Prochlorococcus marinus str. SB: one gene and its partner. The protein of the gene in region 1 interacts with the protein of each later gene in a pairwise test. Links are inferred from orthologs where the notes say so. Each region holds a gene or a part of one and is shown on either strand. Other genes may lie near its edges. The genes, in order: dnaA and dnaB.

Region 1 (3,143 bases):
TTTATTACATCTTCTCACCTTATCAAAATTCGAGAGTTAGAAAGAGAAATTTTCAGATCCTGGTGTGATTGGCTCTGCCGAGAAAGCTTTAATTTTATAGATAACTCTTTTAGAAAAAAAAGATTTAAAGAATCCATTTCTAAACTCGATGAAATCTTACATAGCTCAAAATCAGGGTTTGTTGATCCATCAGTTTCTAACACGGGTGATATAGAGCCTGGTGTTGGAGATATAATTTTTATTCCCTATATGGAGAGAATGAATGCATCACTTATTTATTATAAAGGGTTTAATTTAAGATCTAATTATCGTCATGTAGATAACTGGCTTACCCTTTTTGAGGGAACAAGTGCTTATAGAGGCACTCAAGGAGATTTTCATACTCATTCTCATGATTTACCCCCACAAATGGGAGGATGCTATAAAGAAAGAAATGAACAACAGATTACTTTCTCAAAGCTAATAGATACTGGGGAGGGTTTAGGTAATTATGAATATAACCAAAATTATGAGTCAAAATATTATGCAACAATTGCTCTTAAAAGAGTGATAAAGCATAAAGACAATTTACTAAAAGTAAACCCATACAATAAAGAATCCTTTGACGAATCATTGAGATCAGCTTTGAGCCATATGATCACAGGTGAAGTATTAGTCCCTAAAAAACTTTCAGGAATCTCTTTAAGATACTTAAAAAATAGAATCTCAGTTCCAAGAGATATGCCAATCATTTCAGCAAGGTTATTAAGGCAATCATTAAATAGAATTGAATCGCTCAGTGATATCAATGAAATAGATAAGTTACCTTTAAGGCATAGATATGATCAAGATCCTATAAATTTCATTTCTAGTTAATAGTAAAACTATAAATTTTTTCTTGAATCTATTTGAAGTAAATCTCTTATTTTTTGAACTTGACTTGCAATATTTGGATCAATAGATAATTTTTTTTCAACTTGTTCAATAGCATACATTACTGTTGTATGGTCCTTGCCCCCAAACTCATCTCCAATTCTTGGTAAGCTTAGATCCGTCCCATGCCTCATAAGATACATACCTATTTGTCTAGCTTGACTTACTGGTTTTCTCCTACTTGAACTGATCAATTCATCAGTAGAAACTTTAAAGAAATCTGACACTTTATTAATAACTTGTTTTGGAGTAACAACTACTCCAACACTATTCGGATCAAGCATTGGAGCAATTGATTGGACTGTCATTGGCAAGCCTGTTATTGATGCAAATGCAACAGCTCTAGTAAATGCTCCTTCCAATTCTCGAATATTCGAAGTGAATCTACCTGCTATAAATTGAATTAAATCTCTTGGAAGACTCATCCTCTCTTGTTCTGCTTTTTTTTGAAGGATGGCTGTCCTCGTCTCAAGATCAGGTGGTTGAATATCTGCCGTCATGCCCATTGAGAACCTAGAAATTAATCTTTCTTGAATTCCCGACAATTGATTTGGTGGCCTATCACTTGCAATAACTATTTGACTTCCTGATTCGTGAAGAGCATTAAAAGTATGAAAAAATTCTTCCTGTGTATACTCTTTACCTTCTAAGAATTGTATATCGTCTATTAAAATCAAATCTACATTTCTGTATTTATCTCGAATAGCTGTCATTCCATCTCTTCGAATACCACTAATAACATCATTAGTAAAAGTTTCTGTAGATACATATTTAACTTTTGCTTCTGGATCTATTTCTACTCGATAATGGCCTATTGCTTGCATTAAATGAGTTTTACCGAGACCTACTCCACCACAAATAAATAATGGATTAAATTCTCTCCCGGGTGATTCGGCAACTGCTAGAGCCGCTGCATGAGCTAACCTACTATTTGGACCTACAACAAATCTTTTAAAGACGTAGCGTAAATTTAGACCGTTGGGATTTTTGGATCGATTTTTTGAAGAGATATCTTGACTATTATTAGGAAATGATTTTGTTTTATGATTCACAATCTGTTCATCTAGGTTCTCTTTATTTGTCGAATCGCTGCTTATATTTGTTTCAGATTTAAAAACAACTTTTACATCATGGCCGCATATTTCTGTTGCAGCCTTTTCGATAGTTTGACAATAATTCTTTCTTAACCAATCACTGGAAAATGTATTTGGAGCAATTAAAGTTAATAAGCCATTTTCAAAACAATTAAATTTAGCAGGCCTTATCCATGTCTCAAATGAAGGCTTACTTAAAGTTTTCTGAAGTGATTGTTGGACTTCCGTCCAAATAGGATTAATTGCTTGCAAAATTTTATTCTCTAGATTATTAATCTAGTTGGAATTTAATAATTGGCCATTAGGAAATCACAAGATCACGACAAATTTAAAATTACTTAACAAACCATCATGTTAATTTAAAAGAAAAATTTTATTTTTTATAGGCATATAATTATTTTAAATCGCAATAAATTTTTGGATAAAGCATTACTTATTATCATGGCAAAATGGCATGCTTTTGGAAGATGCAAAACAAGATTATCTAAAGATATAGGTAAAAGTAATTCTGCGAAGGTTCAAAGTGTAATGACCAATCACACTATTTCAGTTGCAAAATTTCTCCAAGAAAATAAACTAATTGATATTTCTATTGCTATATCTGGTTTGGGGGTAGGTAACTGTAAAAGATGGACTAGAGAATTAGGCATCAAAAAATTTAATTTACAGGGGAAAGGCTGCTTGGGAGAAAAAATGAAAAGGCAAATAATTATCAACAAAAAATTTTGTGCAAGACATAAGATCAAAAATATTATTTTTATTGGTACTGACCTTCCAGATTTATGCCATCAAGATTTATTGAATACTCTAAAAGAACTTCAACAAAATGATCTTATTTTAGGACCATCTAATGATGGAGGATATTGGCTTATTGGTTTATCAGAAAAAATAATGTCATCGCATATATATTTACCTTTTATAAACATAAAGTGGGGGACAGAAAATGTTCTTCAAAATACAATTGATAATTTTGCTTCAACAAAATTAAGATATAAGTTTTTAGATAAAAAAATTGATATAGATACACTTATTGATATTGAAAATAGAAAGTAATCGACTTGTCAAAAATCTCAATTATTATTCCAACTATTAATGAAGCTAATAATTTGCCATTATTGCTTTCAGACTTGTCAAGTA
Region 2 (3,265 bases), 590 kb from region 1 along the record:
TAAATTGGAGTTAAATGTAAATTGTCTCTAATTAGTTGATGTGTTTTGGTAGTTGTTCTTGTGATGTGACAACTAACTTGGGGCATATTATTTTTAATATCCGGGTCAAACGAAAAATATTTATCTGCTGCAGTACTTGGTTGAATATCTAATTCATCAAAAATGATACTTCTTTTATCAACTCTTGCTGGAGTACCTGTTTTTAAACGTTCTGTTTTGATTCCAATTTCGTGCAAATTCTGAGTAAGACCTTGTGCTGCTTGTTCGCCAGATCTACCAGCTGACATTGATTTATTTCCTATCCATATTCTTCCTTCTAAGAACGTACCAGCTGTGATGATAACTGATCTTGCTGAATAATAACTACCAAAGAATGTTTTTACACCCTTTATTCTTTTTTTTGAGATTTTTTTTGAGTTCAATCCAATTTGTTCAGTTTTTGCAATATCCAGTTCAGTAATCATTGCTTCTTTTAAAGATAAATTGTCTGTATTTTGTAGTATTTCGATCATTCTTTTTGAGTATTCTCTTTTATCTGTTTGAGCTCTTAATGCCCATACAGCTGGGCCTCTACTTGCATTTAATATTCTTTTTTGAATAGCTGTCTCATCCGCTAATTTACCAATAATTCCACCTAATGCATCAACTTCATGAACCAACTGACTTTTTGCTGGTCCCCCAACTGCAGGGTTACACGGTTGCCAGGCAATTCTATCTAGATTGATTGTAAATAAGGCAGTAGAAAAACCTAATTTTGCTGTTGTTATAGCGGCTTCGCATCCTGCATGTCCTCCTCCAATAACGATGACGTCAAAAGATTCATTTGTTGAGTGATGATCTTGCATTTTAGGAGCGATTTAATTAGCTAAATTCCTAAATCTCGTAAATTGAGGTTCAAATAATAATTTAACAGTTCCTACGGGTCCATTTCTATGTTTAGTGACAATGATTTCTGTAATTCCTCTATCTTCAGTCTCAGGATTATAGTATTCATCTCTATATATCATTAATACTAAATCTGCGTCTTGTTCAATAGATCCTGATTCTCTTAGATCGCTTAACATTGGTCTTTTATTCGTTCTAGACTCAACCCCTCTACTAAGCTGAGATAATGCTACTACTGGTACTTTTAATTCTCTGGCCATGCTTTTAAGACCTCTTGTTATTCGTGAAAGTTCTTGCACTCTATTATCAGGGGTTGATCCTTCCATTAATTGCAGATAATCAATCACAATTAATCCAAGTTCTTTTTTTTGTTCAGCTATTAATCTTCTGCACAGAGATCTCATCTCTAGAACACTTAAGTTAGGCTTGTCATCTATAAATATTGGTAATTGACCTAATGAATTGATACCTTCTCCGAGTAATGGCCATTCATCTTGCTGTAATCTTCCTGTTCTTAGCCTGCCACTTTCGATTCCCACTTCCATAGAAAGTAGTCTATATGTCAACTGTTCTTTACTCATTTCAAGGCTAAATACACACACAGGTAAGTCTTGAGATTGTGCAACATTTTTAGCCAGATTAAGAACTATTGAAGTTTTCCCCATTGAAGGTCTTCCAGCAACAATTATTAAATCACTTCTTTGAAAACCTTGAGTCATCGCATCAAGATCGTAGAAATTAACTGGAATTCCAGCTACTGAAGTACCTAATGATCTTGACTCTATTTCATTGAAAGTACTTGTAAGGATTTCAGCTGCTTGAGTCAGACCTTTTGAAGGTTTTTCTTGACTGATTTCAAATATTTTTTGCTCTGCTTTATCTAGAACTTCATTAGTATCTTGAGTTTGATCAAAACCTAGTTGAACCACTTCATTTCCAGATCTAATAAGTTGCCTTCTCATGAATTTGTCGTGAATTAAATTAGCAACTTGTTCTATGGAAGCTGTAGAGGAAACATTTTCAACGAGTTCTACCAGTTTGCTGTTTCCTCCAATTTTTTCTAGTGATCCATTATCTGCTAACCAAGCACTCATTGATGTTAAATCAGTTGGTTTTCCCTGAGTATGCAACATTAATGCTGTTCTATAAATCTCTTGATGGGCATTTATATAAAAAGCTTCAGGTTTAATTAAGTCTGCAATTCTTCCGATCGCGTCTGGATCAAGAAGTATGCCACCAAGAACAGCTTCCTCTGCTTGAACGTTTTGAGGAGGAACTAATCCAGCATTTTCACTATTAAAATCCTTTTTAAAATTTTTATTTTGTCCATTATTTGGAAAAGGTACGGAAACCATATCTTTAATTGCTTAGATATATACTCTGGCTACTTTTCAAAATAATGCAACAAATTGATTAACTTGTTACTTCAATATTTACTTCTGCATTTACTTCTGGATGTAATTTTATTTTTGCAGTAAAGGAACCTAAATTATGAATATCAGGAACGGTAATGTTTCTTCTATCAATTTCTTTTTTAGTAGCCGCTTCTATCGCTTCGGCAACATCACCATTGGTAACCGTTCCAAAAAGGACACCATCTTCTCCAACCTGTTTTTTGATAGTGAACCTTCCTATTGTAGATAATGCAGTTTGGAAATCTAAAGCTTCTTGCTTTAATTTATCAGCAGCGATTTTTTCTTTTTCTTTCTTCCTCTCGATTTGTTTAAGGACTGCTGGTGTTACATTCGTTGCCTTGCCATAGGGTATTAGAAAATTTCTTGCGTATCCTGGTGCTACATCAACTAGATCTCCTTCTTTACCTAGAGATGCGATTGATTCAGTTAATGCGACTTGTATTCTTTTAGCCATGAAAATATTGAACAATATAGTTAATAATAAGACCTAGAGGGTAACTTTACTTTTTTTGCAAAACCAAATTTCGCAAGAATCTTAATATGTTCCCATGTTATGTCTATCTGACCTTTAAATAATCCTTGTTTTGCCGAATTGGGAAATGCATGATGGTTATTATGCCAACCTTCTCCAAAGGTTAATGCAGCAACCCATGCATTATTTTTAGATGAATCACCACTTTCAAATGGTGCTTTACCCCAACAATGCGTCGCGGAGTTGACTAGCCAAGTTACATGATAAACAACCACAAGCCTCAATGGAATCCCCCAAAGGACTAGAGCCCATCCTCCAACTCCTAATTTTTGACCTATTGCGTACAATGTAAGTCCAATAGGAATTTGTAAGAATAAAAAATATTTATTTAAAAATCTATAGTATGGATCCTTAATTAAATCTGCACTTAGTTTTGGAACAGCTTTTAGTGCTTCTACGTCTTTAAACATCCAACCCATATGACTCCACCAAA

What was found.
Region 2: the proteins of dnaA (region 1) and dnaB interact in binary tests that used the Escherichia coli proteins (3 or more experiments, as listed by UniProt). The link is inferred for Prochlorococcus marinus str. SB from one-to-one orthologs.

Annotation. Positions count from the first base shown.
Region 1 is NZ_JNAS01000002.1:93,473-96,615, forward strand. The notes cover bases 62-2,865. They hold dnaA (chromosomal replication initiator protein DnaA), read right to left. Parts: upstream 2,259-2,865; coding sequence 864-2,258; downstream 62-863. Other genes in these bases: EV02_RS05745 (glutathione S-transferase), read left to right, coding at 62-855; EV02_RS05735 (TIGR04282 family arsenosugar biosynthesis glycosyltransferase), read left to right, coding at 2,448-2,865. In the rest of the region: more of EV02_RS05745, read left to right, coding at 1-61; more of EV02_RS05735, read left to right, coding at 2,866-3,059; EV02_RS05730 (TIGR04283 family arsenosugar biosynthesis glycosyltransferase), read left to right, coding at 3,065-3,143. UniProt on the Escherichia coli protein: Plays an essential in the initiation and regulation of chromosomal replication. Binds in an ATP-dependent fashion to the origin of replication (oriC) to initiate formation of the DNA replication initiation complex once per cell cycle.
Region 2 is NZ_JNAS01000002.1:679,890-683,154, forward strand. The notes cover bases 50-2,975. They hold dnaB (replicative DNA helicase), read right to left. Parts: upstream 2,241-2,975; coding sequence 858-2,240; downstream 50-857. Other genes in these bases: mnmG (tRNA uridine-5-carboxymethylaminomethyl(34) synthesis enzyme MnmG), read right to left, coding at 50-845; rplI (50S ribosomal protein L9), read right to left, coding at 2,299-2,754; EV02_RS02730 (acyl-CoA desaturase), read right to left, coding at 2,775-2,975. In the rest of the region: more of mnmG, read right to left, coding at 1-49; more of EV02_RS02730, read right to left, coding at 2,976-3,265. UniProt on the Escherichia coli protein: The main replicative DNA helicase, it participates in initiation and elongation during chromosome replication. Travels ahead of the DNA replisome, separating dsDNA into templates for DNA synthesis.